3 regions of the Marinobacter sp. E2 genome follow, and region 3 is predicted to be linked to each of the others. Evidence: predicted binding sites of a transcription regulator. Region 3 holds the regulator's gene; each other region holds the start of a gene.
What was found. Region 3 encodes sigma-54, which starts transcription at its own class of promoters, with help from an activator protein. Its sites were predicted from a motif close to ANTGGCATNNANNTTGCTNT; they were not measured.
Positions count from the first base shown of each region.

Region 1: a site for sigma-54 is predicted at 4,856-4,875, ahead of flgB (flagellar basal body rod protein FlgB). Genes of this name have one in related genera too.
Region 2: a site for sigma-54 is predicted at 7,007-7,026, ahead of flgA (flagellar basal body P-ring formation chaperone FlgA). Genes of this name have one in related genera too.

Region 1 covers NZ_CM146911.1:1,680,609-1,690,987, reverse strand. The annotation lists gene flgG (flagellar basal-body rod protein FlgG) at 1-365, opposite strand, end outside; gene AC0J1C_RS07725 (flagellar basal body rod protein FlgF) at 448-1,200, opposite strand; gene AC0J1C_RS07720 (flagellar hook protein FlgE) at 1,292-3,190, opposite strand; gene AC0J1C_RS07715 (flagellar hook assembly protein FlgD) at 3,218-3,895, opposite strand; gene flgC (flagellar basal body rod protein FlgC) at 3,914-4,363, opposite strand; gene flgB (flagellar basal body rod protein FlgB) at 4,392-4,790, opposite strand; gene AC0J1C_RS07700 (nitroreductase family protein) at 5,019-5,570, opposite strand; gene AC0J1C_RS07695 (Mpo1-like protein) at 5,747-6,058, shown strand; gene AC0J1C_RS07690 (adenylate/guanylate cyclase domain-containing protein) at 6,060-7,499, shown strand; gene queF (NADPH-dependent 7-cyano-7-deazaguanine reductase QueF) at 7,503-8,321, opposite strand; gene AC0J1C_RS07680 (ABC transporter permease) at 8,336-9,109, opposite strand; gene AC0J1C_RS07675 (ABC transporter ATP-binding protein) at 9,106-10,056, opposite strand; gene AC0J1C_RS07670 (organic solvent ABC transporter permease) at 10,324-10,379, shown strand, end outside.
Region 2 covers NZ_CM146911.1:1,766,912-1,777,290, forward strand. The annotation lists gene AC0J1C_RS08050 (hypothetical protein) at 1-1,044, shown strand, start outside; gene AC0J1C_RS08055 (CBS domain-containing protein) at 1,041-1,673, opposite strand; gene mnmC (bifunctional tRNA (5-methylaminomethyl-2-thiouridine)(34)-methyltransferase MnmC2/FAD-dependent 5-carboxymethylaminomethyl-2-thiouridine(34) oxidoreductase MnmC1) at 1,745-3,631, opposite strand; gene AC0J1C_RS08065 (peptidylprolyl isomerase) at 3,635-4,246, opposite strand; gene AC0J1C_RS08070 (pilus assembly protein PilB) at 4,457-5,188, shown strand; gene AC0J1C_RS08075 (flagella synthesis protein FlgN) at 5,208-5,678, opposite strand; gene flgM (flagellar biosynthesis anti-sigma factor FlgM) at 5,686-6,012, opposite strand; gene flgA (flagellar basal body P-ring formation chaperone FlgA) at 6,168-6,869, opposite strand; gene AC0J1C_RS08090 (chemotaxis protein CheV) at 7,054-7,983, shown strand; gene AC0J1C_RS08095 (CheR family methyltransferase) at 8,020-8,847, shown strand; gene AC0J1C_RS08100 (MFS transporter) at 8,851-10,038, shown strand; gene AC0J1C_RS08105 (flavin reductase family protein) at 10,050-10,379, shown strand, end outside.
Region 3 covers NZ_CM146911.1:2,656,884-2,667,262, forward strand. The annotation lists gene mlaE (lipid asymmetry maintenance ABC transporter permease subunit MlaE) at 1-561, opposite strand, end outside; gene AC0J1C_RS12105 (ATP-binding cassette domain-containing protein) at 558-1,370, opposite strand; gene AC0J1C_RS12110 (KpsF/GutQ family sugar-phosphate isomerase) at 1,755-2,576, shown strand; gene kdsC (3-deoxy-manno-octulosonate-8-phosphatase KdsC) at 2,576-3,160, shown strand; gene lptC (LPS export ABC transporter periplasmic protein LptC) at 3,157-3,741, shown strand; gene lptA (lipopolysaccharide transport periplasmic protein LptA) at 3,725-4,258, shown strand; gene lptB (LPS export ABC transporter ATP-binding protein) at 4,270-4,995, shown strand; gene AC0J1C_RS12135 (RNA polymerase factor sigma-54) at 5,146-6,675, shown strand; gene hpf (ribosome hibernation promoting factor) at 6,780-7,088, shown strand; gene ptsN (PTS IIA-like nitrogen regulatory protein PtsN) at 7,176-7,646, shown strand; gene rapZ (RNase adapter RapZ) at 7,675-8,559, shown strand; gene AC0J1C_RS12155 (HPr family phosphocarrier protein) at 8,567-8,836, shown strand; gene mgtE (magnesium transporter) at 8,930-10,291, shown strand; gene yjgA (ribosome biogenesis factor YjgA) at 10,307-10,379, shown strand, end outside.

The DNA.
Region 1 (10,379 bases), 980 kb from region 3:
AGCTGGAACTGACCGTCACGGGTGTAGGCAATCTGTCCGTCCGGCAATTGCACCTGAAGGAAACCACGACCATTGATGGCCATGTCCAGTGGCTGCTCGGTGATCTGCAAATTGCCCTGGGTGAACTGCTTGGCAGTTCCAACCACCCGCACACCGGTACCCAGCTGCAGCCCCGAGGGCAGTTCGGTGTTCTGCGTTGTCAGACCACCCGGCTGCCGGTTGATCTGGTACAGAAGGTCCTGGAATACCGCCCGGTCCCGCTTGAAGCCGGTGGTGTTTACGTTCGCCAGGTTGTTGGAAATGGTGGACATGTTGGTGTCCTGAGCGCTCAACCCGGTTTTGCTGACCCAAAGTGCTGGATGCATGCTGTCTACTCCTTGCCGGTGGTCATCAGGCGGCCAGAATTTGCCGCTTCAGGCCCGCCGGGCCAATGTCTTCAGTCGTTACTTAAAGGTTCTGCAACAGCCGTGCCGTTGCTTCGGAATTCTCGTTGGCAGTGGTCATTACCTTCACCTGCATCTCGTACTGGCGAGACAACTGCAGGTTGGAGATCATCTCTTCCACCGCATTCACGTTGGAGCTCTCAAGAAAGCCGGAAGCGACTCGAAGGTTGGCATCCGGCGGTTCCGGGCCATCCAGTGCCTGGTCAGGCTTGCGGCGCATATGACCATCCAGGCCCTTCTCCAGAGCCTCCGGAGGCGGACTTACCAGCTTCAGGCGATCAACCTCCACCAGCTGGTCAGGCGGGCCACCCACGGGCACGATCGACACCGTGCCATCAGCACCGATCTCGACGTTGTCAAAGGGAGGAAGCGCCACCGGCCCACCGTTACCGAGGACCAGTTCGCCGTTGGCGAGGCGAACCAGGCCGTTCACGTCGATCTGCAGGCTGCCGCTGCGGGTGAACACCTCTTCGCCCTGGTCGTTCTGGATAGCCAGCCAACCCTCGCCCTCAACCGCAACGTCCAGTTTCCGGCCGGTTTCCATCAGCGCACCTGCGGACAGATCCGTGCCGGGCCTTTCTGTCATGGCATAGGCGCGGGTCGGGTAATGCTCCCCGAACACAGGCATGCTTCGGGCCTGAGCAAAGTCTTTCTTGAAGCCGGTGGTACTGACGTTCGCCAGGTTGTTGGCGTGGGCCTGCTGGGCCAGCATATTCTGCTTGGCGCCAGACATACCGATGTAGAGGGCTTTGTCCATGGGAAAACTCCTGCCGGAATTTTGACTGTTTCCAGTCTTCCTGCAGGAGTCATGCCATGTTCGCTATGACGCTGGTTTAACGGCCGCGAGATTAGCGGAGGTTGATGATGGTCTGGGTGACCGCATCGGAGGTTTCAATGGTCTTGGCGTTCGCCTGGTAATTGCGCTGGGCAATGATCAGGTTAACGAGCTCAGACGACAGGTCCACGTTGGACTCCTCCACCGAGCTCGACTTGATGGAGCCGAGGGTTCCGGTGTCGGGCGCGCCAATAATCGGCTGCCCGGACTCGAAGGTTTCGACCCAGGTGGTGTCGCCCACGGGATTCAGACCGTCGGTGTTATTGAAGGCCGCCAGCGCCACCTGTCCCAATGCCTGGGACTGCCCGTTGGTGTACCGAGCAAACAGAACGCCCTGGTCGGATACATCCAGGCCCGACAGCCGGCCGGTGGTGTAGCCATTCTGCTGCTGGTCGTTCACGCCAAACGCCGCCCCGTACTGGGTGGTGCCGCTGAGATTGATCACAAAGGCTGAGGTTGTGGGCGGCTCAGGAATCGGCGTTACCACGGTCTCGCCCGGCGCAGGAGGGCCGTCTGCCCCATTGGGCTGACCGCTCTCGTCCTTCGGAACCCAGTCATCGATCAGGATCTCACCGCTCGGATCACCATTGATGGACTGCAGCGCGCCATCCTGGTCAAAACGGGCGGTAAACGGTGTCACATCCGTGCCGCCAACGAACTCACCGTCGATCTGCGCATACACGGACCACTCGCTCACCCCTACGCCGTTGCCGGGCGAAGGATTCTTCACGAAGAACTGGGTCAGCTCGTGGGAGTTGCCCAGGCTGTCATAGACAGTCGTGGATGTGGCGTGGTTGTAGGTACGCTGATCCAGCGGGTTGAACTCGTTGGTTACCCGGATCGGCGATGCGTTGAAGGCCAGCTCGAAATCGTTGTCCGCGGTGGTGGATGTTACACCGGCCACGGACCGGTCAGCCGTCACATTCACGTCACCGGTCACGGTATCGGAATCGCTGTTGCCGTTACCGTCCGCAAAGCTGTAGCTCAGGGTTTCGCCCTGGTTGTGAATCACCCGCAGAACATTGGTACCGCCAGAACCGGCCACAATGGAGGCTGAGATCGCGGTCTCGCTGGAGTTGTTGATTGAATCCACCAGATCCTGCAGCGAGTTGATGTTGGAGGTATCGAGGGTCAGGGGCGAACCGTTGATATCCAGGCTGAAGGTGAAATTGCTGGCACCGCTGATGAAGGCGTCGTTCAGATCCTGGGCGCCGTCGAAGGTCACCGTTGTTGTTGCCGACGCACTCATTCCCGGCGCATTGTTGATCTCCGCCGCCGCTTCCCTCGCGGTGGAGGTTGCGGTCAGATCAACCGGAAAGTTCGGAGTGCCATCCGTATATTGAACATCAAAGGTCTCGCCAGAGATGGCGCTGAAGGCCAGTGGACCGATGTCCCGAACACGGGTTTCAAGAACGCTCTGGCGGGAATCCAGGTTCAGGTCCGAATCCAGGTTCGTTGTCCGCCTTGGCGCCAGGTTATCCGTCTCGATCTGCAGGTCACCGCGAATCCCCGAGAGATTCCCGTCCTCATCGGCGGTATACCCCTGCACCCGCATATTCTGGTTATTAATCACATAACCGTCTTTATCAATCGAGAACTGGCCGGCCCGGGAATAGCGGATCTCACCGCCGTTATTCAGGATAAAGAACCCGTCGCCGCTGATGGCCATGTCCAGGCCGTTGTCGGTAAAGCTGATGTTGCCCTGACCGAAAGACTGCTTCACATCCTGCACCCGAACGCCGTCGCCGATCGGGTTGGTGCCGGCGCTCAGGAAGCCGCTGGCGTAGAGATCGCCAAACTGGGCCTTGCTGCCCTTGAAGCCCACGGTGCTGGCGTTGGCAATATTGTTGCCGGTGACGTCCAGATCCACCGATGCCGCGCGAAGGCCACTCAAACCTGTGTTAAATGCCATGGTTAACCCCCTGGTGTTTCACCGGACTCAGTTAATTTGTTTCACATCAGACAGGGCAATCGAGCCCATGCCTGCAAGATTCAGGGTGATGGAACCGCCCTGCCCAAGCGATACGCTGTCAACGTTGGCGCTCACCATGGTACCCAGTTGCTGCGGGCCATCGGGATAGGAGGCCTCGGCCACAATCCGGTAAGGTCCAGGCGGCAAAGGATTGCCGTTACCGTCCTGGCCATCCCAGCGGAACGACACCACGCCCGCCTGGCTGCTGCCCATATCGATCTGCCGCACCCGCTCGCCGTTCTTGCCTTCAATCGACAGGCGAAGACCTCCGGTGGACGCCGGTACCTCGATGGTGCCGGTAATCTCACCTTCGGCGCCCAGGATGCCGAACTGGGAGGGTGCCAGAACCGACTTGCCCACCATGGCAGAGGCCTGGAGTGCCTGTGTGGAGCGGAACTGACCCACCACATCCTCAACCGTTCCGGAGAGATTCTGCATCTCCTCCAGAGAGCTGAACTGTGCCAGCTGGGAGATGAACTCGCCGTTGTCCTGGGGCTCCAGGGGATTCTGGTTCTTCAACTGCGCCAGCATGAGTTCCATGAACTCGTTACGGCCCAGTTCACTGGTACCGCTGCCCATCTGTTTCTGCTGCGCCCGGTACTGGCTCAGAACATCCGACGCGTCTGTTGCATTCACTGCAGTCATGATTTGCTCCTCACCGAATTACTGCTGACCAAGCGTCAGAATGCGTTGCATCATGGACTTGGCGGTATTCATCACATCCACGTTCATCTGGAAGCTCCGGGACGACGACATCATGTCCGCCATTTCCTCCACCACGTTCACGTTCGGGTAGAACACGTAACCGTCCTCGTTGGCGGCCGGATGGTGGGGCTCGTAGCGCATCTGCAGCTCTTCCTGGCTCTCGACAATGCCGTCCACACGCACACCCGCCCCGGCGCCCTGATCGGCCGACATCGGGAAGTTGCCCTGGCCCGGGTTCATCATCGACTGCTGGATAGCCGCAAACACCGGCTTGCGCGCCCGATAGGTGGTATCGGTACTCGAGCTGGCCGTCTCGGCGTTGGCAATGTTGGATGCGGTGGTGTTCAGCCGCAGTGATTGCGCGGTCATGCCGGAACCGGCGATATCAAAAATGCTGCCCAGTGACATGAGAAATCTCCTTCGCTAATCCTGTGGCTTACTCGCCCTTAAGAGCCTTGGTAAGGCCGCTGAACTTGCTGTTCAGAAACTGGAAGCTGGCCTGAAAATCCATCGCATTGCGCATGAACCGGGTCTGCTCCTGCTGCGCGTCCACGGTATTGCCGTCCACTGACGGCTGGTGCGGCACGCGGTACAGCAGTTCGCCGTCGGCACCCGGGGTGGAGGTATCCATATGCGCCTCATGGGTTTTGCTCATGTTTAACCCGCTCATGGACTCCTGGGCCTTCTGCATCATCGCCTGGAAATCAACGTCCCTGGCCTTGAAGCCCGGGGTGTCAGCGTTTGCCAGGTTGTTTGCCAGCACCTCGGCCCGCTTCACACGGGCCTCCACGGCGTGCTGATGAATGCCCAGAGCGTTGTCGAACGAAATTGCCATGTTGCCTCCAGATACTGCGCGGGCAGTGCGACTCAACATTGCCGCCTGCGTTTCATGACAGGATCAAAGCAAGGCGAATGCCAGAATTGGAAAAGCGGTTGAAATTAGCGGGAGGAGCGGTGTTTGCGGGCGGGTATCGTGCCGGTCGGCAAACCTGGGCATAATGAGGGCCGCGAAAAAGCGGCAAGGAACTTCCCCCGGAACAAGGGGGAAGTTTCGGGGATCAGGCTACGGCCATTGGCGAACGAACTCGGCCACCTCCGGGCGCGGGACGGCGGGTTTGGCCTGGGCCACCCGGCCAGTGTAGAGAAAGCCGACGATCTGCTCGTGCTCCTCGAGGCCCAGCCCCTCCCGTACGGCAGCGTTGTAGGCTACGGAACCGGTACGCCACATAACGCCGAACCCGGCTTCCTGGAGCGCCAGCTGGACAAAACTCATGCCCACCGCGGCAGACATCACCTGCTCGATTTCCGGCACCTTCGGGTGAACCACCGGGGAGGCAACGCCGACAATGATCATCGGGGCCCGCAGCGGCGCCCGGCGCAGCTTGTCGATCTCTTTTTCGTCACTGTTATTGGCACAGGTGGCAGCAAACAGCTGACCCAGCTTCTCCAGGCCATCACCCTGTATCACCAGATACCGCCAGGGACGCAGGAGGGCGTGGTCCGGAGCCCTGGCGGCACAGGCAAAGGCCTGCTCCAGGGTAGCGGCATCCGGAGCGGGCGCCTCCAGCCTGGGCTGGGAGGAACGGTTCAGCAGGAAATCAGTAACGGATGTCATAACGGCTCGCTGTCAGGAGAATGAAAGAACGCACGCAGCCATCCCATGCCGGTGAATTGTGGCCCGTACGTAATGCTGTTAATCTTTAGTCGTAGTCGAGAACGCCAAACACTCGCCAATAACTAACAATAAAGCTGACTCGCAGCGACTGTCTTACAACGAAGAGTGGCAACGCAATGAGCAACGAACAAACCTTCAACAGCTTTTCCGAATTCTACCCGTACTACCTTGAAGAACACAGCGATGCCATCTGCCGTCGCCTGCATTTTGCCGGCAGTCTGCTTGTCCTGATCGTGGGTGCCTGGGCGCTGACCTCGGGCAAGTTCCTCTGGCTTCTGGCGTTGCCGGTTATCGGGTACGGATTTGCCTGGATAGGCCACTTCAAATTCGAGAAAAACCGTCCCGCGACGTTCAAATACCCACTGTACAGTCTCATGGGCGACTGGGTCATGTTCCGTGACATGCTGATCGGCAGGATTCGTTTCTGAGATGATGAGCGCGCCGCCGGATTTGCGCAGCGCCAGCAGCTCCGCTGGCAGGGCCATGGCCATTGAAGGCGCCGGGAACCCGGTGGCCATTCCGCCTATGCCCGATTACAACGGCCGGATTCTCGCGTACACGTCCACGGCGGCGATCATCGTCACGGGGGTACTGCAGAATGCCTTCGATTTCTGGCTGCTCTGGCTGGTCGCCGGCGCCCTGACCTGGCCTCACATTGCCCACGCTCTGACCCGGCGCACGTTTCTGCGCAACTCACCACGCATCCGGCAGAAAATGCTGATTGTGGATTGCGTCATCGGTGGCGGTTTTATCGGGTGCATCGGCCTGATTGTCATACCCTCCCTGGCCGTTGCATTGATGCTCATGTTCAGTTGCCTGATCGTGGGCGGCATACGGCAATGGTTCCTGGGCACCATGTTCATGATCGCCGCCATTGCAGTATCCGTGGCCATTCTTGGCCCGGCCCCAGGCCCCCACTCTCCGCTGCTGACCAGCATCGTCTCGATCCTGTCCACCGGCCTGTACATCTGCGTTACCGCCTACTATTCGCATCAGCAGGCACGGGCCCTGATGCTGGCGAAAACCCAGATCCAGAACCAGCGGGAGCAATCCATCGCCCTGTCCCACAAGCTGTCCAAGTACCTGTCTCCCCAGGTCTGGCAGTCCATTTTCACCGGTGAGCGCGATGTGCGCCTGGAAACCCAGCGCAAGAAGCTCGCTGTGTTCTTCTCGGACATCAAGGGCTTTACCGAGCTCTCGGAAGAGATGGAGCCAGAGGCGCTTACCGAGCTGCTGAACCACTACTTCAACGAAATGTCCGAAGTAGCCCTCAAATACGGCGGCACCATCGACAAGTTCGTCGGCGATTCCATCATGGTGTTCTTCGGTGACCCCACCAGCCGTGGGCAGCGGGAAGACGCCTTTGCCTGCGTATCCATGGCCATTGAAATGCGCAAGCACATGAAGATCATGCGCCAGAAATGGCGCAGCCAGGGCATCAAGACGCCCCTGGAAATCCGCATGGGCATCAGCACCGGCTACACCACCGTTGGCAACTTCGGCGCCGAAAACCGCATGGACTACACCATTATCGGCAAGGAAGTGAACCTCGCCAGCCGCCTGGAGTCACTGGCCCAGCCGGGCGAAATACTTGTTTCCTACGAGACCTTCTCCCTGATCAAGGACAAGATCATGTGCCGGGACAAGGGCGAAATCACCGTGAAGGGCTTCGGCAAGCCGGTACCTATCTATGAGGTGGTCGACTTCCGGCGCGACATGGGTCCCCACCGGAGTTTCCTGGAGCACGAGCACAGTGGCTTTGCGATGTACCTGGATTCCGACAAGGTGACCGAGAAAGAACGCCAGTGCATCCTCTCGGCACTGGAAGACGCCGCAGACCGGCTGCGGCGCGAGGAAGACCTTTCCTGACCCTTACTGCCGGATCAGTCGTGGTCCGGCATCCTGCCCCGTTTCGGTACTGCGCCAGGGATTGATATCCAGCCCCCCGCGCCGGGTATAACGGGCGCACACCGTCAGCGATTCCGGCCGGCAGCGGGCCATGATATCCGTGAACACGGTCTCCACGCAGTGTTCGTGGAAATCCTGCTTCTGACGGAAACTGACCACATAACGCAGCAGGCCCGCCCGGTCGATCCGCGGCCCGGTATAGCTGACCAGCAAGGTGGCCCAGTCCGGTTGGCCGGTCACCGGGCAGTTGCTTTTCAGCAGATGCGAGCACAGTTGCTCGGTAACGACGGCACCGCCAGCAGACAGCGAATCAGGCGAGTACTCGTAGACCGGCTCGGTCACCGGCTCGTCATCAATCAGCTCGAACCCCGCCGGGCGGCCAATGGCCTCCCCGGACTCATCAACGCTGTGCAGGCGCACCTGCACCGACCCGCCACAGGCACTGGAAAGATCCTGCGCAATCACCTCGGCCACCTGCTCCCGGCTGGAATAAACCGCCTGGTTGAGGGAGTTCAGGTACAGCTTCAGAGATTTGGATTCGATAATGGCCGGGGATGCAGCCGGGAACACCAGCTCTGCCCAAGCTACCTCGGGCACGCCACCGGGGCGAAGCCAGGACACTTCCCAGGCCTGCCAGAGATCCTCGCCAAACCAGGGCCAGCGACCGTCCTCAAGCCCCAGTCGCCGACGGTTTTCTTCCCTGGCAACGGGAAACAGCAGGCCCGGGTCGTAACTGTCTGGATAGTCGCTTGTCTTGCCAAGCGGTGCGTCGTTAAGTGCCATAGAAGGTCCTGAGGTCAGTGGCGAATACCCTTGCCACGCGCCAGCATTTTCAGGGAAATGAAGGCCAGGATGGCAATGAACACCAGAATCATACCAAGAGATACGAAGGGATTGACGTCCGAGACACCAAGGATGCCGTAACGGAACCCGTTGACCATGTACAGGATCGGGTTCGCCATGGAAACACCCTGCCAGAACGCCGGCAGCATATCGATGCTGTAGAACACGCCACCGAGGTAGGTCAGCGGCGTAAGCACAAAGGTCGGCACGATGGAGATATCATCGAACTTGGTGGCCAGCATCGCGTTGATGAAACCGCCAAGAGAAAACAACGCCGAGGTGAGGAACACCGTCAGCACCATCATCGGAACGCTGTGAATGGATAACCGCGTGAATGCCAGGGACAGCAGGGTCACGATCAGGCCAATACCGAGCCCGCGCGCCATGCCGCCAGTCACATAGCCCGCCAGGATCACCCAGTTGGGCACTGGCGACACCAATAATTCCTCGATACTGCGCTGGAACTTCATCGAAAAGAACGAAGACACCACGTTCGAGTAGGAATTGGTGATCACCGCCATCATGATCAGCCCGGGCACGATAAACGCCATATAGTCGAACCCGCCCATCTCACCGATGCGCGAACCGATCAGGTTACCGAAGATAATGAAGTAGAGTGTCATGGTCACCGCCGGCGGCAACAGGGTCTGGGCCCAGATGCGGGTAAACCGGCGAATTTCGCGAACCACGATCGTGCTGAAGGCAGTCAGTATGGCCTGGGGGCTCATGCGGCGCCCTCCATGGCCTTGCGACTCTCTGCCGCGTTCTCCTCCACCATGCGGATAAAGAGCTCCTCCAGCCGGTTGGCCTTGGTGCGCATGCTCACCACCTTGATGCCCAGTTGCTCGAGCTGCACGAACACCTGGTTCAAGCCCTGCCCTTTCTCCACGTCTACTTCCAGCGCGCCCTCGTCGTCCAGGCGGGTGGCAAATCCGGACAATTCCGGAGCGGAATCCAGCGGCTCCTCGGTATCGAGCACAAAGGTCTCCAGGCTAAGCTGCTGCAGCAGCGCCCGTTTGCTGGTGTGCTTGAGGATACGACCGTGGTCGATGATGGCGATATTGCGGCAAAGCGCTTCCGCCTCCTCAAGGTAGTGCGTGGTCAGGATAATGGTGGTGCCCTGGCGGTTGATCTCCTCCAGGAAGGTCCACATCGACCGGCGCAACTCGATATCAACACCGGCGGTGGGTTCGTCAAGGATCAGCAGCCTGGGTTCGTGCACCAGGGCGCGGGCAATCATCAGGCGGCGCTTCATGCCACCGGACAACATTCGCGCCGGGGTGTCTCGCTTCTCCCACAGGCCCAGCTTCTTCAGGTATTTCTCCGCCGAGACCGATGCCTGCTTGAGCGGAATACCGTAGTAGCCCGCTTGGGTGGTCACAATATCGAACACCTTCTCGAACTGGTTGAAGTTGAACTCCTGCGGCACCACACCGAGGTTCAGCTTGGCGTCGGAAAGATGGGTATCAATGTCCTTGCCGAACACCCGAACCTTGCCCCCGGTTTTGTTCACCAGCGAACAGACGATACCCAGGGTGGTGGATTTACCCGCGCCGTTGGGGCCTAGCAGCGCAAAAAAGTCGCCCTCGGCGACGTTCAGATCAATCCCTTTCAGGGCCTGGAAGCCATCGCCATAGGCCTTGGTCAGGCCCTCAATTTCCAGTGCATTGGTCATAGACGATTCCGATCCTGCGGTGGGCAGAGGCCAGTCGGCCTGGCGCTCTGCCGGAATTTAGAATGCTATTAATTGTGACTGTCCCCGCAATTTCAAGGGGCTGGAGCCGGGGCTTCGGGCTCTGCCCGCCCGTGAATCAATCATGGAAACTGCGACAGGAATCCCGATATGAGGCAATACCCGTCCCTATAATGCGGTTACAACAACTTACAAAAGACGCCGCAACCCGGTGCAGGCGTGCTGAAACGAGGGAATGTACGACACACCATGAGATCCGTTCACCGCTTCCAACTGGCCTTCACCCTGATAGGCACCCTGGTATT
Region 2 (10,379 bases), 890 kb from region 3:
GAATTCGTTGTGTCCTACAGCACCGACCAGCCGGTTGCCGGCACTAGCCAGCAGGGAGCCGCCGATGCGGTAACTTCGCTCTACTGGTACGACAGTGCCAGTAACGGTGGCGAATACGTCGAGACCTGGACAACACGTACCGGCACATCGGGAAATGACAACGTGCAATGGGCGGGCATCGATGAGGAGGGCGGTTATGTGGTGCTGGCGGGCGAAACCGATGGCACCTTTGATGGCCAGACCGCAGCTGGCGGTGTGGACAGTTTCCTCCAACGGATCGATACACAACTGGATGGTAATTCCCAGGTGCCGGTGGTGGCCTGGACCCGCCAGGCTGGCTCAGGTAATGACGACGAGGTGGCGGGTGGTAGTACGGAATCGGTTACCCCGTTGTTGTTTGGCTCCGCGTCCGGCTCTGTGGGTGGCGCTGCGGTAATTGGTGGCATTGATGCGTTTTTCTACAACACCCAGAGCGGGGGCGGCAATCTGAACGTGTACCAGGTGGGTTCAGATGCCGATGAACCGGTCTCAGATGGCCTGCTGTTTGGCAATCTGCTGTGGCTGACCGGCAGCAGCACCGGCCTCTACGGGGTCTCGAATCCTGACGAGGGCGACCCGGAACTGACCCGTGAACAGACCGACAGCGATGCCGGATTCCTGCTGGGTTACTCCACCATTGGCCAGGTGCGACAGGCGTTCTCGCTGAATGATGACAATGACACTGCAAAGGAGGAACTGCTGGCACTGGCCGGATTCGATGGTGATCTCGTTGTTGCGGGGAACTCAGACGGCGATTTTGCCAGCGAGGCAGCCACCTCTGGCCAGAACCAGGCCATCATCGCGCGTCTGCCAGTAGCCACGGATACCAACACCAGCAGTGCTGCTTTCCGAAACTGGCGTTATCAGCTGGCGGCGGATAATTCCGGATTCCTGGCCGTGCAAACCTATCGGGATGATGAAATCGTAACGCTGGCCCGGCTGGGCAGTGATTGGCGATTGCTGGTGTTCAGCCCGGAAGGGCAGTTGCTGACGCCCTTGCCCTAAACGGTGCCTTCGTGGCGGCCGGCGTTGGCGTAGAGGCGAAGGTAGTCTGTGCTGGTCACGATACCAGAGGCGGCACCCCGCTCATCGACCACCAGTGCGGCGTTCAACTGATGGGCCAGCATCAGCCTGGCCAGTTGGTGGGCGTCTGTTTCCGGGGAAGCGGTGAGAAAAGCCGGCAGCTCGATATGAACAAAGGTCTGGCTCATGGCATCGGCATGGTTTTCGTGCAGCCAGGCCAGGAGCCAACGCAGGTCGATCAGGCCCGCGACATTGTCGTCAGCGGTGATGACCAGATGGTGCACCTGATGTTCATCCATGACCGACAAGGCCTCGGCGATGGTTGCCGTTGCTGGCAGGCGGTAAAGAGCAGGTGAGGCAATCTCCGACACTGGCAGATACGGCCGCTGTTCCCGGCGCTCTCCGGCGGCTGCGGCGCCGTACTCCTGAAGCGCCCGGTAGCGTCCCGCATTGGCTGCTGCCTGGAACTCGGCGTCGGTGGCTTCACTTCGGCCAGGGTTAATGGCATGGGTTTCCGTCAGCTCGGTCACGTCATCGACGCGCCTGGCCCGAAAGGCTTCCGGAAGCCGGGTTCCGACCGGTCGGCCCGGTTCGCTGACGAATATGGACATGGACTTTCTCCGTGAACAGGTTTCTATAGCCGGTTATCGGCCATCGCAGCACATTCTCCAGTAGAACTTTATTACGAGTTTGCCATATCAGACTGGTAAAGGCGTCCGGTTTCCAGTCGCCGCACCAGATTGGCGGGCAAACAGCCAGGTTGCCCGGTCAGTTGGTCCGCCAGATATTCGGCAAGGAGAGGGGCGTAGGTGAGGCCTTTGCTGCCAAGGCCGGTAAACAGGTACAGCCCATCCCGCACGTGACCGGCAACCGGCTGGTAATCATGCGTCGTGCATCGGAAGGCCACCCGGTCGTCCGCAAGGTTGTCGTCCCGGCTAGGTCCGGTCTGCTTTGCCTGCCCGGAACCTCCCTCCGTAAAAGCGCCGGGGAGCATGGCTTTCAGCTCCTGGATATTCTCGGCGCGGCTTTCCAGGGTGGGGGTCGGGTTGTCGTCGTGAAGGTCAAACGTCGCCCCGGTCAGTACTCTGTTGTCCAGTGCCGGATTCAGATAGCGACTGCCGCAAATGACTGCCCTGGGCGGGGTCAGCGCGGTGGCCGGAAGGCCGGTGACCTGACCACGGATGGATTTGAGTCGAGCGGTGCCCGCCAGAGGTAACAGGCCCCCACTGGCAGCCCCTCCGCAAACCACCACGCGCCGGCTGTAAACGGGCCGGGCATTCTTGATCTCGATACGCCAGCCCTCTGCCTCAGGGACCAGTTTTTCCACTGGCGAGTGCCAAAAGCAGGTTACGCCCCTCTGTTCGGCCAGTGCACGACACAACCGCGCCGGCTCCAACCAGCCACTGTCCGGGAACCATAACCCACCAGTATCCACGGGAACCCCTGTCAGCTCCGAGGCCCGTTCCCGGGTTACGCCGTTAAGTACATCACCGGGATAGCCGTTGCGCTCCAGGAAACGGTGCTGACGATCCGCCTCCTGGTTGTTGTGGGCCAGTTGGAGGAGGCCGGTCGGGTACCAGCCCTCGTTACTGAAGGGGCGATAAAAGCGTTGAGAAAAGGTGAGGGCGCTCAGCGCCAGCTCGGTCTGATCGTTGTAATCCACGCCCAGTTTCACATAGAGCGCTCCCTGAGCGTTGCCCGAGGCGCCGGCGCCGGGCCCCTCCTCATCTACGAGCGTGACCGGTATTCCCCTCGCCGCCAGGTTCGCAGCCAGTGTGCAACCGGCAATGCCTGCGCCAATGATGGCCACAGGGCTCAGATCGGGTGCTTGCTCCGGGTCGACGGTCGGCAGACAGCCTTTGAGCATCTCCCGCTTGCGGCCAAAGCCCGGAACTTTCTGCATTTCAAACCCGGCCTCTGACAGTGCGCGTCGAACTCGTCCCACCGAGGTAAAGGTGGCCAGGGAGGTGCCGGGCTTGCTGTGTGCGCGGATGTCGGCAACGGTGGTCTCGAGCCACATATCGGGATTTCGGGCCGGCGCGAAGCCGTCGAGGAACCATGCATCGGCCTTGAAATCCAGTGCCTGCCAGGCGTCTCTGATGTCACCGAAAAACAGCGTCAGCCGTACCCGGCCACCGTCCAGAACCAGCCGATGGGTGCCACGAACCAGGGGCGGGTAGTTGGCCAGTAATGCGTCGGCCAGGCTCGCCAGTTCCGGCCAGAGCGCCAAAGCTTTCGCGAGATCGGTTCTGGTCAGGGGGAATCGTTCCACGGAGACAAAATGCAGCGATGCCTCGTGGTCAGGCCGAGACCTTTGCCAGGCCTGCCACGCGGCCAGGAAGTTGAGGCCGGTGCCGAAGCCGCTTTCGGCAATCACAAAGGTGCCCCCGGCAGGCACCGTGGCGAAGCGCCCGGGCAGATCGTTGTGGCCAAGAAACACGTGACGAGTCTCTTCCAGGCCGTTGTCACGGCTGAAATAGACATCGCCGAAGCGCACAGACTCCGGCACACCGTCGCGCCAGATCAGTTCGGCCGGCTCAATGGCCGGAGGTTTGAACAATGATTCCACGGGTTACTTGGCGGCTTCGATCACCGTGGCTTTCTCAATCCGCACCGGCTCAACCGGTACGTCGGCCATGCCCTGTTTACGGGTCGTCTGCTTGCGGGCAATGGCGTCGACAACGCCCATGCCTTCGGTCACCTTGCCAAATACAGCGTAGCCGGCACCACGCACGCCGGCGTTGAGAAAGCCGTTGTCGGCCACGTTGATGAAGAATTGCGATGTGGCCGAATCCGGGGCGCTGGTGCGAGCCATGGCAATGGTTCCGCGAAGGTTGGGCAGCGTCGGGCTGGCTTCGTTGCGAACGGGGTCGCGGGTTGATTTTCTGGACAGGGTCTCGGTGAAGCCGCCGCCCTGGATCATAAAGCCGGGAATCACGCGGTGGAATACCGTGCCGTCGTAGAAACCGTCACGTACGTACTGCAGGAAGTTGGCCACGGTCTCGGGTGCAACATCGGGCCGAAGCTGCAGTTCAATGGCGCCCTCGCTGGTGACCATCCGGACCTTGGGCAGTGATTCGTTGCTGGTTGAGCTCTGCTGCGCCAGGGCCGGCGAGGCCGCAAATGCGGTTAACAGCACGAACAGTGAAATCATGCATTGCAGGAGTTTGACCGGATTTGTCATTGTCAGCTGCTCTCTCGTCAGGTGGCAGTTGGTTTTGGCCCGCAGTAGGGCAGTAAAGTTTGCTCTCTGGCGCCAGAGTTTATCAGAAGCCGGTGGAAAAACAGCGACTGGATCAACGCAGATTGCCGGACAATCGACTAACCTTCTTGACGACTCAGGATACTGTTTGCCGAGCCGGGCAGTACGGCTTTCGACATAAGGAGAAGGTGGGTGAATATCCGTCAGGGATTTGAGGAAAAGTCGCGTCTTGGTCGGTTGCTCGTCAACCGCGGCTATCTGTCAGAGAGCCAGCTCGACCGGGGCCTGATTCTCCAGCGGGAAACCGGTCAGCGCCTGGGCGAGGTGCTGATTCAGGCTGGCTGGATCAGCGAGAAGGAGCTGCATCGGGTCCTCAAACATCAGTCCAGATACCGAAACGCCGCGGCGCTGGTGACCATGGTGGCCCTGCCGTTCCAGCCTCTGGTCAGCTTTGCCTCCAGCAACACCGCGTCTTCCCAGGCAACGGCCGAGGCAGGTCAACTCTATGAGAAGGGTGGCCTTTCACCGCTTTCCGAGGCAGAGCTGGCGTCTGTTGCCGGTCAGGGCGATTCGGCACTGTTTGAACGTATTGCGACGGTGTCGGCCATGGCCGCTCAGCCGGAAGACCCGGAGAGCAGACCGGACGCGATCGAGGGGCTGAAGCTCGCCGCTAATGTGTTTGTGCCCGTTCTGAATTTTCTGGAATCGGATCTGACGGTGTCTGGTGTGCACTATCGAGAGGGGGAGCCACGCTTTCGAGTCCGGGAAGATGGCGGCGTTGTCCTTGCGCTGCCTGAGCGAATCGAGCAGATACGCATGGACAACATTCGGGTTGCCGGTGGCCGCGGCGCGTCCATGGGGAACGTGAGCATTCACGACATCCGTTTTCACCCGGATTCGAGGATGACCCTCTACACGCGCTAGCGCCCAGCCAGCGCAGGGCTCAGGCGCTGGCGAGCACGGTGGAGCTTGAAACCGAAGTCTGCTCGCCCCTGGCACCGTAAAGTTTCTGCTGGCCCGTGGCGCCGCGGAAAATGTCTGTCAGGCGTGAAAGCCGCTTTTGCAGGTGGCTGATAACCCGACCGTTGGTCTGGTTCAGCGCCTGGCAGGTTTTCAGCTTGCGGTCGGCCTGTTGCCAGAGCTCCGTCACCTCAATCAGCCCTGCACTGCGAATGAACCGGGAAGGCTCACCGTTGTCAGGTCGATAGCCCATCTGGACCAGAGTGCGGATTTTCTGTTTCGCTCGTTCGCGGATAGCACCCAGCAGGCGGTTCTTTTCCTGCGTCAGGGCTTCCAGTTGGCGGAGATCGGACTTACCAAGGAGGGTCTTTTCCTTACCCAGGAGATCGGCCAGTTCGTCGAGCTGGCTGATATCCTGGGCGAGGAGGGTTTTCAGGTCATCAATTGCGGCCATGATTTACTCATCCGAAAATGCTTTCATCCATCTCAAGCATTTTCTGGGCCAGCTTCTCCGCATCGACCTTATAGGTGCCGTTTTCCAGGGCGGTGCGGATCTGTTCGATGCGATCGTCGTCCATTTCCGGGTAATCGCCCAGCTTCTGTTCCAGCTGTTTCAGGTTCTTGGCCTGGTTGCTCAGGCTGACGCTGTCGCCCCGGGCGCCCTGCGCCTGGGATTTCGCCTGTTCCGGCGCTGCGGGCTGGGTATTCTGGTTGCCCGCGCTCTTGTCGGCCGTGGTTCTCTGGGTGTTGACCTGGCCGGGGCCAATTCCATTAAAGTCAACTGACATATTCGTACCTGCTTGCCTGGTGAGCCCTTGTTTACAGGGCATTAACTCGAGTTTGTATCTGCATATCGGCTGTGGCGCCGAATTCTTTAACCCTTTTTTGACAGATTTTACGGGGCAGAGCCTTGCCGCCTCGGCAATCGCTTGCCGGTGCCGGATTACATGGGAATCTCGACCTGGCCCGGGCCCACCACATTGGCTTTGATGGTGCGGGAAGACCTCAGGTTTTCAACCAGGACCTGCTCGCCGATGCTGGCACTGGCCAGTGCCTTGCCTCGGGAGCGCACGGAGAAGTTGCCGCTTCGGGCAGTGATAATAACATGGTCACCCCGGGCAACGGCATCCGGAGCCGAGAGAATGTCCGGGGTAATCAGCGAGCCGGCATTGACCGAGCGCCGGACCTCCATGCCGACCGCCTGGCCAGGGTCGGTGATGACACCACGCCGGGAGGCATTTACCTCTACAGAATGGCTCAGCAGAAGCGCCTCGGTGATGCGCTCGCCTCGGGTCAGCGGGCGGGCTGCCACCAGAGCCGGCCCCTTTATGGAGAGTGATGCAGTCACGAACATCCGCCAGGGACGTTCGCCTTCACAGGAGACCAGCAGCGAGGGGCTGGTTGTTTTCCAGGGATCTCCACTGAACTGCACCTCCAGTGGCGAGACGCACTCGGCCAGCGCCAGCCGGCTGTCAATGGCGCCGGGCTCGAAGGTCACTTTATAACCCTGGCTGGCCTGTTCTGTCGCAAAGTCCTGGAGGAATGCCACCGCCGCCTTCCGGATCTGCTTGGCCGTGGTTTCGGCAAGCAGCGGTCCACTCGCGATGGACATTACCAGGATCAGGGCCAAATTGGTGATGCGCATACGTATCAGTTTGTCCTATGCTGTTGGTATCAGTGTGGATCTGCCGAATGCATTAATGATTCGGGACGTTCAGCCGTTAACCGGGCTGATCGACAGTGGCGCGACAGATTTCCGTCTTTCCACGCTTACACGAGTAACCAGCAAGATACATGCCGCCAGTAATCGGCAAGCCAGGAGAAACCAAATGGCAGGGGTATTGGACAGTGTTAACCAGCGTACGCAACTGGTAGGGCAGAACCGTCTTGAGCTGCTTCTTTTCCGGCTTCGGGGGCGCCAGATTTACGGCATCAATGTCTTCAAGGTGAAAGAAGTGCTTCAGTGCCCCCGGCTGTCCTCCATCCCCAACAGCCGTCAGGTGGTTCGGGGAGTCGCGCACATACGCGGCGAAACCATTCCGATCATCGATCTGAGCATGGCCATCCGGCTGCCGGGCATTCCGCAGGAAGAGCTTGCCAGCAGCTTTGTGATCATTACCGAGTACAACCGCAAGACCCAGGGCTTCCTGGTGACCGGTGTCGATCGGATCATGAACATGAACTGGGAAGAGATTCTCCCGCCCCCGAAGGGCGCCGGTAAGGATGTTTACCTTACCGCTGTCACCAGGATTGATGATAAGCTGGTCGAAATCATAGATGTAGAGAAGATTCTTGCAGAAGTTTCTCCGCTTGGAGAGGACGTTACCGAAGCGGTGCTGAGCAAGAGTGCCGAGCGGGTTCCCGGGCATCTGCCTGTGCTTGTCGTTGATGACTCCGCAGTGGCTCGCCGCCAGATCGAGCGATGCCTCACGGCCATCGGTATGGAGGTGGTCACCAAGAACGACGGCAAACAGGCCTACGAGTACCTCAAGGAGATCACGGCGGACGGCTCCCGGGTCAAAGATCATTTCTCCTTGATCATCTCTGACGTTGAAATGCCGGAGATGGACGGTTACACGCTGGTCACCAAGGTAAAAAGTGATCCCGCGATGGGAGACATATTCGTAATGCTCCACACCTCGCTCAGCGGCGTGTTCAATCAGGCCATGGTCAAGAAAGTCGGGGCAGACGACTTCATGGCGAAGTTCAGTCCGGACGAACTCGCAGAGCGGGTGATGGAAATCATCGACCAGGGTTGATGGGCCGCCGATCGATTCATTCAGAACAGAGACCCAATGAAAGCGGATATAACCCCACAGGAATATGAAGCCTTCAAGTCGTTCCTGCAGGATGCCTGTGGCATTTTGCTGGGAGACAATAAACAGTATCTGGTGAAAAGCCGGCTGCGCCGGATCCTGGAGGAAAACAGTCTCAATTCTCTGGGTGAGCTGCTCGAGCGACTGCGCCGACCCGGGCGGGGCAGTCTGCGCGAGGTGGTTATCGACGCCATGACCACCAATGAAACCCTCTGGTTCCGGGATAGCCATCCATTCCGTATTCTGCAGGAGAAACTGCTCCCCGAGTTTGCGGAAAGCAAGGGCAGCCAGCCGCTCCGGATCTGGTCGGCCGCCTGTTCCACGGGTCAGGAGCCTTATTCCATCGCGATGATCGTGGAAGAATTTCGCCGCCTCCGGCCGGGTAAACTGCGGGACGTGAAAATCACCGCAACGGATATCTCCAAGAGCGTCCTCGAGGTTGCCCGCAAGGGCGAATACGAGATGATCGCCATCGGTCGCGGCCTCTCGCCGGATCGCCAGAAGCAGTTCTTCACCCCCTCTCTCAATGGCGGCTGGCAGATCAAGCCTCAGATCAAGACCATGGTGGAGTTCAAGGAGCTGAATCTGCTTGAACGCTACATGCTGGGCAAGTTCGACATTGTGATGTGTCGTAACGTGCTGATCTATTTTTCCGCGGACCTCAAAAAAGACATCCTTACCCGGATTCACGCCACCCTGAACCCCGGGGGTTATCTTGTGCTGGGGGCATCCGAGTCACTGAACGGGCTGCCGCATCTCTACGAAATGGTGCAGTGTCACCCGGGCATCATCTACAGGAAAAAGTAATCCATGCCCCTGAATGTCTGGGTTCTGGTTGCCGCGCAGGCGCTGGCCATGTGCACGGCGCCTTTCATAGTGTTTATCGGCAGTATCCAGGGGCGCCTGCTCGCTCCGGCGCCCGAGTGGGCCACGCTTCCGGTGGGCCTGGTGGTCGTAGGTACCGTGCTGGCCATCAAGCCCGCTACCTGGCTGATGGAGCGGGTAGGGCGCAAACGGGTCATGCTGCTCGGAGCTACCATGGGCATCGTGGCTGGCCTCGTTGGCGCCACGGCGTCCTGGGCGGGGTCTTTCCTGTTGCTGTGCCTGGCGTCGGTGATTGGCGGTACGGGCCTGGCCGTGGTTCACCAATACCGGTTTGCCGCCATGGAGTCCGTTCCGTCGGAACTGGCAGGCTCGGCGGCCGCCCGGGTGCTTCTGGGCGGACTGGTGGCGGCCTGGCTCGGGCCCGAGGTTGCGGGTATTGGCAGTGGGGCTGGCGAGGCCCATCCCTTCCTTTCAAGTTGGGCGGCTCTGGCCGTCGTCCAGGCCCTGGCCCTGGTGATCCTTGGCGCCGGTTACCGGGCTAAAGGGGAGCTGGTTCGAGAGTCTCAGCCCGGCGGTGGCCGACCGTTACGGCAGATCATTGCAAACCCCCTGGTGTTGGCAGCCATCAGCGCCGCGGCTATTGGTTACGCGGTCATGAGCTTTGTGATGACCGCGACGCCACTGAGCATGACCGGGATTGCCGGGCACGACCTCGACGACGCCAAGCGCGTTATCCAGCTCCACATCATGGCCATGTACCTGCCGTCACTGATCAGTGGCTGGCTGACACGGGTGCTGGGTATTCCTCTGATGATGGCCCTGGGCCTGCTGGCCTATCTCGGTTGCGTTGGCCTGGCGGCCAGCGGTATCAGCTTCCACCATTACCTGTCGGCGCTGCTGTTACTGGGCATTGGCTGGAATTTCCTTTTTGTTGGTGGCACCACCTTGCTGCCCCGTGGATACCAGGACGCCGAGCGCTTCCGGGTGCAGGGCCTGAACGACATCATGGTGTTCGGTTCCCAGGCCACGGCCGCACTTTCCGCCGGGGCCATTCTGAGTTGGCTGGGTTGGGGTGGTCTGGTGATGGTTGCCGTGCCGTTCCTTGTTCTTCACGGGCTGCTTATGGCTCTCTGGCTTTTGCGGGAGCGTTCCACAGCGGCCGCAACAGACTGAAGGTATGACAGATGCTGATCGATTTTGACGGACTGGATCCGACAGAGGCTTATCATATTCTCACCCAGACGGTTATTCCGAGACCGGTCGCCTGGGTCCTGAGCGAGAATCCCGACGGCGACTTCAACCTGGCGCCGTTTTCCTTTTTTACGCCCATCACCAGTAACCCGCCCCTCCTGATGATTTCGGTGGGTAGAAAGCCTGCCGAGGGCGTTGCGAAAGATACTCGCGTCAATATCGAGGCCAGAAAGCATTTTGTGGTCCACATCGCCAACCGGGACCTGGCGCCGGCCGTCACGGAATCCTCCCGTCCCTTGCCCCACGGAGAATCTGAACTGGAT
Region 3 (10,379 bases):
GTTGCCCCAGAAGGACCCCTCGAACACGCCCAGCCAGTCGACACCCACGAGCATGCCGCCCCAGATGCCAACCATCGAAAAGATGACGGCCAGCACCGGCATGGCAATAAATCCGGCCCACAGGCGCGGTGCAATTACCCGACGCAACGGATCCACACCCATCATTTCCATACTGGACAATTGTTCGGTGGCTTTCATCAGCCCAATCTCGGCGGTCAACGCGGAACCAGCCCTTCCGGCAAACAGCAGCGCGGTCACCACCGGGCCCAGTTCCCGGACCAGAGTGAGGGCAATCATCTGGCCAATGGCAGACTCTGAGCCATAGTCACTGAGAATGGTGTAGCCCTGCAGCCCCAGCACCATGCCGATGAACAGCCCGGACACCACGATAATGGCGAGGGACAACACCCCCACGGCGTAAAGCTGACGTACCAGCAACGGGAACCCGGTGGCGGGCTTGGGCACACCTCCGAGGACGCCCATAAGGAAACGGCCAGACCGACCGAAGGAGGCGACAATATTCAGCCCGAGGCGACCAAGGGCGGCAACTCTGTCGATCACACACCACCCCCGGAGAGACCGAAGTCCCGGCCCGCATCATCGGCGGGATAATGGAAGGGGACGGGCCCGTCCGGCTGCCCCTGGAGGAACTGCTGGACCTGTTCAGAAGGGTGTTCCCGCAACTGCTCGGGCGTTCCCTCACCGATCACCTTGCCGTCGGAGATGATGCAGGCGTAGTGGCAGATGCTCAGGGATTCGGGCACATCGTGGGACACCAGCACACTGGTGAGACCCATGGAGCTGTTCAGATCGCGAATCAGCTTCACCAGCACACCCATGGCAATGGGATCCTGGCCGGCGAAAGGCTCGTCGTACATGATCAGTTCCGGGTCCAGGGCGATACTGCGGGCGAGCGCGACCCGGCGGGTCATCCCGCCGGACAGTTCCGAGGGCATCAGATGACGAGCTCCGCGCAGGCCAACCGCCTCGAGCTTCATCAGGACTATGTCACGAATCATGTCTTCCGGCAGCCGGGTGTGAACTCGCAGCGGAAAGGCCACGTTCTCGAACACAGAAAGATCCGTGAACAGGGCCCCACTCTGGAACAGCATGCCCATGTTCTCACGCAGGGTATAGAGTGCCTTGCGCTTGAGCCGGGGCACCTCGTGCCCGTCCACCACCACCTGGCCGGAATCCGGCTTGAGTTGCCCGCCAATCAGGCGCAGCAGCGTGGTTTTACCGGTACCACTGGGGCCCATGATGGCGGTGATGCGGCCACGGGGAATGCTCAGCGTTATCCCATCGAAAATACGGCGTCCGGAACGGGAAAAAACGACATCCTTGAGTGTAATGTAAGCCGGCGAATCCATAGTCCTTACCTTTCGAAGTGTGGCTACATTATGCCAAGGAGCCTGCAAGCTCAATCCATGGTGGGGAAATACTACCCGAAATCCACTGACCGCCATGATCAGTTTGACTGATCTTTCGATCACCGGGCATCGTTAGCCGTTGAAAATGATATACTCCGGGAACAATTTTCGATGTCACTTTTCAGCGGCATTTTCCAGAGACGCGACAGCCAGGCCCCAAGCCCGATGACCGACCAGACTGCAACCGACTTTCGTACCTCCGCCCTGCGTGCCATCCGCATTGAGCGGGACGCCATCGACGCACTCGAAGGCCGCATTGGCGAACAGTTCGACCGTGCCTGCGAAGTTATCATGGCCTGCAAGGGCCGGGTTGTGGTTACCGGCATGGGCAAGTCCGGCCACGTTGGCAACAAGATCGCCGCCACCCTGGCCAGCACGGGCACGCCCTCATTTTTTGTGCATCCGGGCGAAGCCAGCCATGGCGACATGGGCATGATCACTCCCCAGGATGTGGTCATTGCGATCTCCAACAGCGGCAACACCAGCGAGGTGGTTACCATCCTGCCACTGATCAAACGCATGGGTGCGCCGCTGATCAGCATGACCGGCAACGCCAATTCGACCCTCGCCCGGGAGGCAGTGGCCAACCTCGATGTGAGCGTGGCGGTGGAAGCCTGCCCGCTGGGCCTGGCGCCCACTTCATCCACCACCGCGACTCTGGTCATGGGCGATGCGCTGGCCGTGGCCCTGCTCGAGGCCCGCGGTTTCAGTGCCGAGGACTTTGCTTTCTCGCACCCCGGCGGCAGCCTGGGCCGAAGGCTTTTGCTGAAAGTCTCCGACATCATGCACTCCGGCGATCGCATTCCGGTGGTCAATGAGAGCACGCCTCTCAGCGGCGCCCTTCTGGAAATCTCCCGCAAGGGCCTCGGCATGACCACCGTGGTGGACGATCAGGGCAAGCTTACCGGGATATTTACGGACGGCGACCTGCGTCGGACGCTTGATCGCTCGGTGGATATTCACAATACCCCCATCCGCGAGGTTATGACCCGGCACGGCAAAACCATCGAGGCCGACCACCTGGCGGCAGAAGCCCTGAACATCATGGAAGAGATGAAGATCAATGCCCTGCCCGTGCTCGATGCAGGCGGCGCCCTCGTGGGAGCAATCAATATGCACGACCTGTTGCGAGCGGGTGTGATCTGATGGCCGGCAGCACCAGAGCCCCGATATCCCACCCGATGATGCCCGAATGGCCCGAGGACCTGCTGGAGAAAGCCCGCAGGATCCGGCTGATTGCCCTGGACGTCGATGGCATCATGAGCGATGGGCGGCTGTATTTCAGTGCCGCCGGCGACGAACTCAAGGCGTTCAACATTCTTGATGGGCTGGGCCTGAAACAGCTGATGGGCGCGGGCATCACCGTGGCAGTCATCACTGGCCGCCAGTCACCACTGACGGAAAAGCGGATGCGCGACCTCGGCATCCGGCACCTGATGCAGGGCCGTGAAGACAAGAAAGTGGCGCTGCAGGAGCTGGTGAGCACCATGCACATCACCCCCGACGCCATCGCCTATATGGGCGACGACCTGCCGGACCTGCCGGCGCTGAGGTTCGCCGGCCTCGGTCTTACGGTGCCCAACGGCTACTGGCTGGTGAAACAGCATGCTGATTACTGTACCCGGACCAACGGCGGTGCCGGGGCCGTACGCGAAGCCTGCGATCTCATCCTGGCCGCCCAGGGCAAGCTCGACGCCGCACTGGAACCCTATCTGGAGCCGCAGCCATGAACGGGTTTGCCGATCGGCCCTGGCTGAGAATGCTGGCGTTGGGCGGCACGGTTGTGGCGGCAATTTTCCTGCTCTGGCGCAGTGACGAAGCGCCGGTTGTCGACCAGGAAGCGGCCGCGTTGCGGGGCGATGCCGAGCCCGACGGCTTTGTGGTCAACGGCAACTACCGGTCGTTTGATGAAACCGGGAACCTCGAGATCCGGTTTGCCAGCCCGCGGATAGAGCAGTTTGAAGAAAACAACCTGGCGACCATGGATTCGCCGCGCGCGGAACTCTACGGCGATGCCGACACCCAGCCCTGGATTGTGGAAGCGGATCGGGGCCGGCTGATACAGAACCAGGAACTGGTGCATCTCACCGGCAACGTGCAGGTGCTGCGCAGCGTAAGTGGGCGGGACACCACACTGACAACCCGGACCCTGACCCTCGATAATAACGAAGGCGTGGTGTTCACCGACGCGCCAGTGGAGATCCGGGATGTCACCGGCATCACCACCGCCGTTGGCATGAAGGCATGGATAGACGAGCGCATTCTGGAACTGAACTCCCAGGTGGAAGGATATTATGACACCGGAAACTAATGTACGTCGGCGCCTGGCGGCCGCGCTGGTATCACTGGCGATCATGGCCCCCGCTGCCGCCTTCGACCTCAACTCCGACACGCCGATCAAGGTAACGGCCGATAACGCGCGCCTGGACGATGCCAAGGGCATCGCAACCTACACCGGCGATGTCGAGCTGGAACAGGGCCAGACCCGACTCGATGCCGAGCGGGTGGTTCTGTACCGGGATGCCAACGGGCTCAGCCGGATCGAAGCCTCCGGCGAACCGGCCAGGTACCGCCAGCCAGCCCGCGACGGCAAGGGCGAGACCGACGCACGGGCCCTGAACATCACCTGGTCTGCGACCGACCAGCGCATCACCTTTGAACGGGAGGCCATCATTGAACAGAATGGCAACCTGTTCCGGGGCAACATCATTCATTACGATACCCAGGACCGCGTGGTCACTGCCGAAGGTGGCACTGACACTGGTTCCGGACCGGGCCGGGTCGAAATGGTCATACAGCCACGCAGTACCGACAGCCGCACTGAGTAAACAGGATTCCGATGGCAGTTCTGAGAGCCAGCAACCTGGCAAAAAGCTACAAGCAGAAGAAGGTGGTCATTGACGTTTCCCTGGAAATCCGCAGTGGGGAAATTGTCGGACTCCTCGGCCCTAACGGAGCGGGAAAAACCACCTGCTTCTACATGATCGTCGGGCTGGTTCCGGCCGACCGGGGCCGCATCACCATCGACAGCCGCGACATCACGCCCCTGCCGATGCACGGTCGCGCCCGCAAGGGCATTGGCTATCTGCCCCAGGAAGCCTCGGTGTTCCGCAAGCTGTCGGTTCGCGACAACATCATGGCCATCCTGGAAACCCGCCGGGGCATGGGCCGCGCCGAGCGGGAGCAGAAACTGGAGGAGCTGCTGGAAGAATTTCACATCACCCACATCCGCGACAGCGTCGGCATGGCGCTGTCGGGTGGCGAACGGCGCCGGGTCGAAATAGCCCGGGCTCTGGCCATGGAGCCAGCGTTCATTCTGCTGGACGAACCCTTCGCGGGCGTCGATCCGATTTCGGTCAGCGACATCAAGCACATCATTCGCCACCTGCGTGACAAGGGCATCGGGGTTCTGATCACCGACCACAACGTGCGTGAGACCCTCGATATCTGCGAGAATGCCTATATCGTTTCCGGCGGCCACATTATTGCCTCCGGCAACGCCGATGCCATCCTGGCCAATCAACAGGTTAAGGAAGTGTATCTGGGCGACGAATTCAGGCTGTGATACGAAGTGCGGATTGTTTTGATGACCTGCAGCAAGTAAACTCGGCAAAGAACTTGCTAGGGTAAATATAACCCAAGGCAAGTGACCGGCATATAACGACTTTTTTACTGGCTAAGGCACGAAGCGCTGATGAGTGACGGATCCTGAACCATGGTTATGAAAGCCTCTTTACAGTTAAAGCTGGGTCAGAGCCTGACCATGACGCCCCAGCTGCAACAGGCGATCCGGCTCCTACAGCTTTCCACCCTGGACCTTCAGCAGGAAATCCAGCAGGCGCTGGAATCCAACCCGATGCTGGAAACCTCCGAGGACGATGACCACCCTGACGCCTCCTCCGAGGGCCCGGAATCGGGCGAATCCGAATCCTCCGAACACACCGCCGAATCCCCGACCGAAACCCAGACCGACTGGGACGAAAGCGAGAACGGCCCGGACTGGGCGTCGGAAAACGACATCCCCGACAACATCCCCGATGATCTGCCGGTAGACACCGCCTGGGACGACATTTACCAGTCCGCGCCTGCGCCGGCGGCCCGTAACGACGACGAAAACGACCACGACTTCGAGACCCGCAACTCACCGACCGAAACCCTGCAGGATCACCTGGAATGGCAACTGAACCTCACGCCCATGAGCGAGCGGGACCAGGCCATTGCTCACGCCCTGATGGATGCGGTAGATGAACGCGGCTACCTGACCAGCTCCCTGGAAGACATTCACGCCGGCCTGCTGGATGAGGCTGAGGAAGACCCCCTTGAACTGGATGAAGTGGAAGCGGTGCTGCACCGCCTGCAGCACTTCGACCCACCAGGCGTCTTCGCCCGGGACCTTCAGGAGTGCCTGCTCATCCAGCTCAACCAGTTACCGCCGGAAACCCCATGGCTGGCACAGGCCCGGCTGGTGATCACGCACTACATCAATCTGCTGGGCAATCGTGATTACGCCCAGCTGCTGCGACGCAGCCGACTGAAGGAAGACCAGCTGCGGGAAGTGCTGGCCCTGATTACCGGTTTGAACCCGCGCCCGGGCGATGTCATTGACCGCGCCGAGCCGGACTACGTGATTCCGGACGTGATTGTGCGCAAGCACAACGGCCGCTGGCGGGTGGAACTGAATCCGGAAATTGCCCCGCGCATTCGGGTAAATGCGAGCTATGCTTCACTTATAAGGCGTGCAGACAGCAGCGCCGACAACACCTATCTGCGGGACCAGCTGCAGGAGGCGAAGTGGTTTATCAAGAGCCTGCAAAGCCGGAACGAAACACTGCTGAAGGTGGCCACGCGCATTGTCGAGCACCAGCAGGGGTTCCTGGACCACGGGGAGGAGGCCATGAAGCCTCTGATACTCTCGGACATTGCCCAGGCGGTGGAGATGCACGAATCCACGATCTCGCGGGTCACCACCCAGAAGTACATGCACACCCCACGGGGCATTTTCGAACTGAAGTATTTCTTCTCCAGCCACGTAAGCACCGACGAGGGCGGAGAATGCTCCTCAACGGCAATCCGGGCCATGATCAAGAAATTGATTGCTGCGGAGACGCCCAAAAAGCCGTTGAGCGACAGTAAAATTGCAGCCATGCTAGGAGAACAGGGAATCAAGGTTGCGCGACGCACCGTTGCCAAATACCGGGAGGCGATGCACATTCCGCCTTCCAACGAGCGCAAGCGGCTGGTCTGATCCCCTTAATGGGAGCGGCACGCAACACGGTATTCGCCGGCGCCGAGGGCGCCAGCACACAGACCGGCTCTCCGGAGCCGGCACGATGACAACAGGAGACGCCTATGCAACTCAATATTTCAGGCCATCACGTAGAACTGACTCCCGCACTCAAGGATTACGTTTCAGAGAAGTTCGAGAAGCTCGAGCGTCACTTTGACCACATCAGCAACTGCCAGGTGACCCTGGAAGTGGAAAAGGTACGCCAGATCGCGGAAGCCACGCTGCACGTGGTTGGTGGTGAGATTCACGCAAAGGCGGAAAACGAGGACATGTACGCGGCCATTGATGCCCTGATCGACAAGCTGGACCGCCAGATCCTCAAGCACAAGGAAAAGAATGTAGACCGGATGCACGGAAACGGCTCTCGTTAACCGGCCGTTATCGTGTAAGTCACACAAACGAGCTGCGACACGAACGACGTGTCGCAGCCTTTTTTTTAACGGAAACCCAGTCGATCCATGAGCGACACATCCCTGACCATAGACAACATTCTTGCGCCGGAGCTGACCCTTTGCCGGGTTGCGGCCTCCAGCAAGAAACGGGCCCTGGAGTTTATTGCCGAGCAGATAAACCAGCAGGACAACACGCTCAGCGAAACCCAGATTTTCAACAATCTGATTGCACGTGAGCGCCTGGGCAGCACCGGCATTGGCCAGGGTATTGCCATCCCGCACTGTCGGCTTGAAGGCCTGGATCACGTGGTGGGCGTGCTGATGACCCTGGAGGAAAGCGTCGACTTCGACGCCATTGATAACCAGCCGGTCGACCTGATTTTTGCGCTGATTGTGCCCAAGGAGGCCACCAGCGAGCACCTGGAACTGCTCAGCCAACTGGCCGAAAAGTTCAATGAGCGGTCGTTCTGTGACCGACTCCGGCAGTGCCAGGATGCCCGGACGCTATACGAACGCATGACCGTTACAGGCGGATGAGAGCTACCACAGCAGAGGACGTTTGGGCATGAAGCTGATCATCGTCAGTGGCAGATCCGGCTCGGGCAAGAGTACGGCACTTCATGTGCTTGAGGACCTTGGCTTCTACTGCATCGACAACCTTCCCATCGGTCTACTGTTTCCGCTTACCCGGGAGGCGGCAGGCCAGGCCAGTCCGGGCCGGCTGGGCAAGATGGCGGTGAGCATAGACGCCCGCAACCTGTCGGGAGAACTGGCGAATTTCGAGGACATCTACCGCAGCCTTCAGGGTACCGGCGTTACCGTGGAAATCATATTTCTGGACGCCGACGAACAGTCCCTGCTGCAGCGCTTCCACGCCACACGCCGCAAACACCCGCTGAGCGACGACAAAACCTCGCTGCGGGAAGCCATCAGCAGCGAGAAAACACTGCTGGAGCCACTGTCCAAGCTGTCAGACCTCTACATCAACACCACCGGCATGTCCATGTACGAACTGCGGGACATGGTCAAGCAACGGGTGGTGGGTCGCAAGGATCAGGAACTGGCTCTGCTGTTCCAGTCCTTTGGTTTCAAGCACGGGGTTCCCCTGGATTCGGACTACGTTTTTGATGTCCGTTGCCTGCCCAACCCCTACTGGGACACCAGCCTGCGCAAGTACGTAGGCACCGACCAGCCGGTTATTGATTTCCTCGAACGGGAGCCGTCCTCACGGAAAATGATCGAAGACCTGACCACATTCCTGGATAGCTGGCTGCCATCCTTCGCCGACAGCAATCGCAGCTATATGACCATCTCCATTGGCTGCACCGGCGGCCAGCACCGGTCGGTCTACATGTGTGAGCAGTTGGGCGCCTATTTCCGGCAGAAATACAGCAATGTGCAGGTGCGGCACACGGAGCTGCCACACCTCCAGGCAAGGGAAGAGATCTGACCCAGCCATGATTCGTCGCCCCATTACCATCATCAACAAACTTGGCCTGCACGCTCGCGCCACTGCAAAGCTCGTTGCCACGGCGTCCGGGTTCGACAGCAGTGTGCGCATCAGTGGCAAGGGCCGGGACGTGGATGCCAAGAACATCATGCAGGTGATGATGCTGGCTGCCAGCCAGGGCACCGAAGTGGAGATCATTGCCGAGGGCCCCGACGAAGAGCAGGCGGTCGAGGCCCTGGCCGACCTGATCAACGACTATTTCGGCGAGGGCGAATAAGTCGACTGCCGTACGGCATTCACCTACAACTCATCCTCACCGACAGCGCCTAACTCCGCTATAATGCAGGCGTTTTCTGACGCCGGGTGACTCATGACCGATATTCTGGAAAAAAGCCAGGCCCGCCAGCGCCTTCGCTCCCTGAGTGAAGCACTGGACAGTGGTGCGCTCAAGCAGGTTGCCCGCATCCTGAATGGCGGCCTGAGCCCCAGTGATATTGCCCACCTGCTCGAGTCCTCGCCACCCCGACAGCGTGCCCTGCTCTGGAATCTGGTCGACAAGCAGCTCGAGGGGGAAGTTCTCCAGTATCTGAGCGACGATATCCGGGGTTACTTCCTGAGCCAGCTGAATGCCCAGGAGCTGGCGGACATCATCGAGGACTTCGAGTCGGACGACCTGGCCGACTTGCTGCAACAGCTGCCGGATACGGTGATTCAGGAAGTCCTGGACACCATGGACGAACAGGATCGCCAGCGGGTCGAGGAGGTTCTCTCCTACCCCGAGGACACCGCCGGCGGTCTGATGAACACGGACACCATTACGGTGCGTCCGGACATCAGCATTGACGTGGTGCTGCGTTATCTGCGCCGGCACCGGACCCTGCCCCCGATGACCGACAGCCTGATTGTGGTGAGCCGGCGGGATGAGTTCATTGGCATGCTGCCCATCACCAAGATGCTGGTCTCCAACCCGGCCGCCACCGTGCGCGAGGTCATGGATACCGACATCGAGCCCATTCCCGTGAGCCTGTCCGACACCAAGGTAGCCACCCTGTTTGAACGCTACGATCTGATCTCGGCGCCGGTGGTGAACGAGGAAGGCCGGCTGCTGGGCCGCATCACCATCGATGACGTGGTGGACGTTATCCGGGAAGACGCCGACCACTCCCTGATGAGCATGGCGGGCCTGGACGAGGATGAAGACACCTTCGCGCCGGTATGGAAAACATCCCGGCGGCGGGCGGTCTGGCTGGGCATCAACCTGATTACCGCCCTCACCGCTTCGGCGGTGATCGGCCTGTTCGAAGAAACCATTGCCAAGGTGGTTGCACTCGCCGTGCTCATGCCCATTGTCGCCAGCATGGGTGGCATCGCCGGCAGCCAGACGCTTACCCTGGTCATCCGGGGCATGGCCGTAGGCCAGATCAGCGGTGCCAATGTGGGCTGGCTGCTGAACCGTGAGTTTCTGTCTGGCATCCTGAACGGCTTGCTCTGGGCGGCCGTGGTCGCCGGGGCCGCCATGCTCTGGTTCCAGGACATGCTGATTGGCGCCATTATCGCCGCCGCGCTGGTTATTAATCTCGTGGCGGCAGCACTCGTGGGTACCGTGCTACCACTGTTCCTGAAGTCACGGAACATCGACCCGGCGCTGGCGGGAAGCGTGATTCTCACCACCGTGACCGACGTGGTCGGGTTCATGGCCTTTCTTGGCCTCGCCACGATTTTCTATGCTTAAGCGGATGCCGGATTTATGAAAGACCATCAAGACAACGACACGCCCGAATACGACGGCCCCAGCAAATCCCAGCTCAAACGGGAGATGC